Regions from separate parts of the Mesorhizobium sp. M2A.F.Ca.ET.043.02.1.1 genome, predicted to be linked through region 3. Evidence: predicted binding sites of a transcription regulator. Region 3 holds the regulator's gene; each other region holds the start of a gene.
What was found. Region 3 encodes LexA, which represses DNA repair genes until DNA is damaged. Its sites were predicted from a motif close to TGTTCNNNNTGTGTTCNG; they were not measured.
Positions count from the first base shown of each region.

Region 1: the regulator LexA is predicted to act here: its motif matches at 921-938, upstream of EJ068_RS00335 (single-stranded DNA-binding protein).
Region 2: the regulator LexA is predicted to act here: its motif matches at 976-993, upstream of EJ068_RS25870 (sel1 repeat family protein).

Region 1 is NZ_CP034445.1:68,039-70,236, reverse strand. It holds gene EJ068_RS00350 (SRPBCC domain-containing protein) at 1-105, opposite strand, end outside; gene EJ068_RS00345 (metalloregulator ArsR/SmtB family transcription factor) at 102-416, opposite strand; gene EJ068_RS00340 (cupin domain-containing protein) at 462-842, opposite strand; gene EJ068_RS00335 (single-stranded DNA-binding protein) at 1,039-1,557, shown strand; gene EJ068_RS00325 (OsmC family protein) at 1,820-2,198, shown strand, end outside.
Region 2 is NZ_CP034445.1:5,471,343-5,473,540, forward strand. It holds gene EJ068_RS33735 (hypothetical protein) at 17-151, opposite strand; gene EJ068_RS25865 (DUF2147 domain-containing protein) at 348-689, opposite strand; gene EJ068_RS25870 (sel1 repeat family protein) at 1,129-1,395, shown strand; partial or broken gene EJ068_RS25875 (ABC transporter substrate-binding protein) at 1,823-2,198, shown strand, end outside.
Region 3 is NZ_CP034445.1:6,658,579-6,660,776, forward strand. It holds partial or broken gene kynU (kynureninase) at 1-380, opposite strand, end outside; gene lexA (transcriptional repressor LexA) at 835-1,569, shown strand; gene EJ068_RS32230 (ComEC/Rec2 family competence protein) at 1,563-2,198, opposite strand, start outside.

The sequences.
Region 1 (2,198 bases), 110 kb from region 3:
TTCCGGCTCGGTCAGCGCCCGCCAGACCTTTTCCGGCGGATCGGCAAGCTCGCATTCGAAGCTGAGCGGGGCCTCTGCCGCTGTCGGATTCTCTGCCTTGGTCATTGGTCCATTCCCTTCAGAACCGTCTTCAACTTCTCGATGCCTTCCGGCCAGAAGGCGCGGTAGCGTTCGATCCAGCCGAGCAGCGGGTCGAGCCCCTGCGGATCGGCGCGGTAGTAGGCGTTGCGGCCAGCGCGCCGCTCGACCACCAGGCCGGCGCCGCGCAGAATGGCGAGATGCTGCGAGACCGCCGGCTGCGACACGCTCATGCCGGCGCGCAGCTCGGTCACTGTCATCTCGCTGGCGGTCAGCCGCTCATAGACGGCGCGACGGGTGGGGTCGGCGAGCGCCCGGAAAATCTCTGCTTCGATCATGCGGAAAGCATAAGTCGATACTTATAGATTTGGCAAGCGCTGTTTTTATGATGTCCAGCGCTTCACCGGATTCGCGGCTCCGTCGAAGCTTGCTTCGAAGATCGGCGATGCGAGCACGGCATGGATGTGGAGCATGCCGGACCCAATGTTGCGAAAGCCATGCCTGCGATGCGCCGGGATGATCAGCGACTGCCCCGCAGTCAGTACTGCTCGCCTGTCTTCGATCCACATTTCGGCCTCGCCGGCAATCACTGTCAGCACTTCCTCCACCGAATGCGAATGGGTCGGCGCCCCGGTTGCCGGTTCGACCCACTGTTCGAATATGCAAAGCTCGGCCGCGCCGTTGGCGGCGGCAACACGCATCCGCGTCTCCACTCCGGTCCGCCAAAGTTCGCGCGGCTGATCCTCATGTGTCAGGGTGTTCATTCGGAGATATCCCCTTTCGTTTCCCACACCAGGACACTACCTCTTGCTGACATTCCTTGACAGAAGCATCGGTTATGCTAGAACGAAAGAGGAACAAAAACCTTGTGGGAAAAGCCAGCCTTTACGGGCGTGGGCGGCCCTGAGGCTGTAAGGTGAGCGACTTAAAATTTGTTTCGGATGAGCGCGGAGAAGTACGATGGCGGGTAGCGTCAACAAGGTCATTCTGGTCGGCAATCTCGGGGCGGACCCTGAAATCCGCCGCCTGAATTCCGGCGATCCGGTCGTCAACATCCGCATCGCCACCTCGGAAAGCTGGCGCGACAAGAATTCGGGCGAGCGCAAGGAAAAGACCGAGTGGCATAATGTCGTCATCTTCAACGACCAGCTCGCCAAGGTGGCCGAGCAGTATCTGAAGAAGGGCATGAAGGTCTATGTCGAGGGCCAGCTGCAGACCCGCAAATGGCAGGACCAGACCGGCAATGACCGCTACACGACCGAGGTGGTGCTGCAGAAATTCCGTGGCGAGCTGCAGATGCTCGACGCGCGCGGCGAGGGCGGTAGCGGCCAGGTCGGTAACTATTCAGGCGGCAGCAGCCGTGGTTCCGATTTCGGCCAGTCGGGCCCGAACGAAGGTTTCAGCCGCGGTGGCGGCGGTTCCAGGGGCGGCGGTGGCGGCGGCGCGTCGCGGGAGCTGGATGACGAGATCCCGTTCTAAGCGTCTCGACATGGTCGTTTAGAGGAAGGCGATGTCGCTCGGACCGCTTCCGTCGGCGCCGCCTCCAATCCCATGGCATGCCTTCGCGGCCTTTGCCGCTTTAGCCATCCATCCTTCGCCGGCAGTAACCTTCATAGAGCGGGACACTTGTGAGGGCTTCGGCCGGCGTAGGCCGGTTCTCGGAACCCGCCATTTTCTGCGCGGCCTGACCTGAATCTCAACAGGCCTTAGCGCGGACCGGAATTTCTCAAGGAAGACCACCGTGAAAGCACGCGTCAAATGGGTCGAGGAACGCACCTTTGTCGGCGAATCCGGCAGCGGGCATAAGGTCGTGCTGGGCACGGCGCATGGGCCGGATGGGAAGACGCCTGGGCCGAGCCCGATGGAACTGGTGCTGATCGGCGCCGGCGGCTGCTCGGCCTATGACGTCGTGCATATCCTGGAGAAAGGCCGCGAGGCGGTCGAGGATTGCGTGGTGGAGCTCGACGCCGACCGGGCCGAGACCGACCCGAAAGTGTTCACCCGCATCCATATGCATTTCATCGTCAAGGGCCGCGCGCTCTCGCATGACAAGGTGAAACGGGCGATCGACCTGTCGATCGAGAAATACTGCTCGGCCAGCGCGATGATGGCGAAGACGG
Region 2 (2,198 bases), 1.2 Mb from region 3:
CTGCGCGTCACTTGGTTCACGGAGCCGAGAACCCAGCCACGGGCCGTTCCCACAAGCGGGCCGAGTGGCCGCCCTCGGCCACCAGGATGGCGAAGAGCATGCCGAACAGGCTCATCAGCAGGCAGACGATGGTGAAGCGACGGGCAAGCATTTCTCTCTCCTTCAATGCGGGAGAGAATGCCGCAATGCCTCTGAACCGGTTCTGAGACGGGTATTCATCTGCGGTTCAAAATGATTGACGAGGTCTCAAGCCGCCGTCGGCGACAAGACCGTTCGGCGGAGCGCCGCCGCCGCAAAAGAAAACGGGGCCGCTCGGGGCCCCGTTTCGGATGATCTCGGAAGGTCAGTTACAGCTTGTGCCAGGTCTGGCTCTTGCAGATCAGGCCGCCGAGCACGCAGCCGCTCATCTTCAGCGAGGTGCCCGACAGCGTCGCCTTGCCGGAATAGGTCTTGTCGGTTTCCGGGTCGGCGATGGTGCCGGTGTATTTGTTGTCGCCGGCGGCCTTGAAGGAGCCGATCGTCTTGCCGGAGTACTTGCCGGATTTCAGCGTGATGGAGAACGCATCGCTGCCAGCGATTGCCGCCGTCGAGCCGGCCTGCGTCTTCCAATTGCCTTCGATCGGGTCGGCCCACGCGGCGCCCGCCATGATCAAGGTGGCCGCCAGGGCCAGGCTCGTCTTTCGAAACATCTTGTGCTCCTCCCAATGGGCATGCGGCGGACTCCGGCCCGCCTTCCAGTCCCTTACGCAAAGGTAAAGCTAGTCCAGCTCCCGCCAAAACAAAAGCGGTGCCGCCACGGAAGGTTGTAGCGTTTTTCGCCTCGCGCATGGCCGAAAATGAACGGCACTGGAAAAACGCTTCGGTTCCCGTGGTTAGCGAAGTCTTGATTCCGCTCCCGCCAATTTTCATCGAATTTGACGCAAAACCCCGCAAACGCTGGATTCCCATGCTTAACGGTTTCCCGCGTTTACCTCTTGTTTTAGCTTTGTTTTCCGCAAATTAAGCAAGCCATTTAACGACGGATTCAAGGCCAGGCTTCATCCTCGAAAGCATCGAAAGAGCGGCCCGCCCCGAGGGAAAGCAAGGGACAGAAGGAGGCAGCTCTCGGGAGCCAGACAGGGGATTGAAATGGCACGTTTTGAAATGCTTGAAGACGGCTTCGGCGCCATGGGGGCAACTGCCCAGGCCGACATTCTTTTCGAACTGGGCATGATGTATGCGACCGGCCGCGATTGCGAGACCGATGTCGTCGCCGCCCACAAATGGTTCAACATCGCCGCGATCAAGGGTTCGGTCCGCGCCGCCGAGCTGCGCTCGGAACTGTCTGCCACCATGTCGAAGGTAGAGATCGCCATGGCGCTGCGCGAAGCCCGCGAATGGATGACGATGCACTGATCCTGCGCGCAGCGCTGAGAGGTTGATTTGGACAAGGCCGCGAAAAGACGGCCGGCCCACAAGACCAAGAACGCGGCAGGCCAACAGGGCAAAGCCGCGCCGACCATGATCCCGAACCGAAGGTCCACGCAGTGAAAAGGGGAGTGCGGTTTTCGGATAAGATCATGGTCCACTAGAAACAGGGAAGCGAGCGGGTTTCAGGCGGGGGCGTCTGGGGAGCTCGACTGCAAAAGCCGCGACCGACCGAAACAAGGTCGGCGCGGCTTTTTGCATTACACGGGCGCGTGGCCCAAGAAATCCTCGCCGGAATGAACCAAAACCGGCCGTACTGTCATCTCGACAGTCTCGGCGAAGGGTGAAATTGTCCCGGCTCTGTGAAAGAAGCGCGGCCATGCCGCCGCGCGCAAGTGGAGGAGTTCTGATAGCCATGAAAAGATTGGGTATTTTGAGCGCGGCCGCATTTGGCCTGATGATGAGCGCCCCGGTTGCCTTTGCCGACGACATCACCATTTCGGTGGTCGGCCCGATGACCGGCCAGCTCGCCACCATCGGTGACCAGTTCAAGCAGGGCGCGCAGGCTGCCGCCGCCGCCATCAACGCCGCCGGCGGCGTCAACGGCTCGCAGATCAAGCTCGACATCGAGGACGACCAATGCGATCCGAAGCAGGCGGTGTCGGTTGCCAACCGCATCGTCGCCAACGGCGTCAAGTTCGTCGACGGCCATGCCTGCTCGGGCTCGAGCATTCCGGCTTCCGCCGTCTATGCCGAAGCCGGCACGCTGATGATGAGCCCGGCCTCGTCGA
Region 3 (2,198 bases):
CTGTCGCCTTCGGCAACGATCACCGAGCGGTCGGGTCGCATCGCGAGCGCCGCATGCAGGACCTTGTAGATGTTGATCGAGGTGGTGTCGCATACGACCGTCTGGCCAGGCGCGGCGCCGATCAGACGCCCGAGCCGGTCGCCCAGCTTGACAGGCATGTCGAACCAGCCGGCGGTGTTCCAGGCACGGATGAGATCCTGCGCCCATTCCTGCTTCGCGGCCGTCTCGATCTCGTTGAAGACATTGATCGAAGCGGCGCCCAGTGAATTGCCATCAAGGTATATCACCCCTTCCGGCAGAACAAAGCGATCGCGCAAGGGGCGCAGCGGGTCCGCGGCGTCCATCGCCACGACCTCGGCAAGATCGGGAATTCCCCTCATGTGCTACCGCCTCCATTTCGACCCAGGCCGCTACATCCCTCCGGCGACCAAGGCGGTTGTCCCATCACCGTCCGCAACCCGGCAAGAACCTTCTGTCCTATGTTAGCTGGTCCATAGACGGCAAAGGCTGAGGATCGGAATCGTCGCCAAGGTTGGCATTTTGAGTTCGTTTCGTTCACGTTACGGTACATGGTTGGGTCAGCTGACTGGATCCCTTCAGCACCTCCGCGACGATGTCGCCTCTCAATTTCAGCATAAGGAGAATTGCAAAATCGAGCGGAATCAATGACACAGCCCAACCGGTGGCGGCCAGGCACCGTCGGATGCAACATTCTTTCGCCCGCCTTAAGAAATTCATTAAACTTTAAACGGTTGCGGAACACAACTGGAACAGATAGTGTTTGTTCTGGGTTTGTTTTTCTGATTCTGGTTTCGGAACCCGTGGGGGCCGCCAATGCTGACGCGCAAACAACATGAACTCCTGATGTTCATCCATGAACGCCTGAAGGAGAGCGGGATCCCTCCATCCTTCGACGAGATGAAGGAAGCGCTCGACCTCGCCTCGAAGTCCGGCATCCATCGGCTGATCACGGCGCTGGAAGAACGCGGCTTCATTCGCCGGCTACCGAACCGGGCGCGCGCGTTGGAAGTCTTGCGCCTGCCCGACTCGATCGCTCCCGGCCTGAACGCCGCGAAGAAATTTTCGCCAAGCGTCATCCAGGGCGGCCAGGGCAATCTAAGTCGAGAGGTCAAGCCGGCAGCGCCCTCACGTACGCCGACACCCAGCAATGATGACGACGCCGCTTCAGCCGTGTCCATTCCGGTGATGGGCCGCATCGCCGCCGGTGTGCCGATCGACGCCATTCAGCACCAGACGCATTCGATCTCGGTCCCGCCGGACATGATCATGGGCGGCGAGCATTATGCGCTGGAGGTCAAGGGCGACTCGATGATCGAGGCCGGCATCTTCGACGGCGACACCGTCATCATCCGAAACGCCAACACGGCGAGCCCGGGCGAGATCGTGGTGGCGCTCGTCGATGATGAGGAAGCGACGCTCAAGCGCTTCCGCCGCAAGGGCGCCTCGATCGCGCTGGAGGCCGCCAACCCGGCCTACGAGACCCGCATCTTCGGGCCGGATCGGGTCAAGGTGCAGGGCAAGCTCGTCGGGCTGATCCGCCGCTACTGATCCGGCTTCGAGGGCTTGGCCCTCTCAGGCTTTTCATAAGGCGGCAGTCCCCTCGCCTCGCGCGTGTATTTGCGCTGCTCGTGCCAGGGCCGATATGGCTTTTCGACCGCATATTGGATGGTTGCTCGCGCGGTTGCCGATTGTGGATCGAAGAAGACGGCGGCGCTGCCGTCACGCGCCAGTTGGCGCTTGGTGACGACAAGCACGCGCTGATCCCAGCAGGGATTGTAGGCCGTCGCATCGTTGATGACGATGAGGTCGGCAAAGCCGCAGGCGGGCCGTGCGCTGTCGCGGTTTTCGGCGAGCGCCACGATCGCGCTGGACGGATGCCGGCCAATGCAGAGGTCGCCGGTGCAATAGAAGGGCGAGCCTGGCGGCAGGTCGACCGGGTCGGCGATATCGAGAGCATCCTTGGCAAATGTCTCCGGCGGTACGATGTCCTCGGCCTTCAGCGCCCGCTTCCAATTGTCGGTGGTGAACTCGTTGGAGCGTTCGCGGTTGACGGCAAGCTCGCCGCCACCGATCGGCATCGCCACGAGATGCGCGTCCTCCGAGATCAGCACATCCGGCGTGCGCACATGCGGGATGGCCAGCAGCGCGGCGAGCGCGAAGGGCACAGCGGCAAGCCT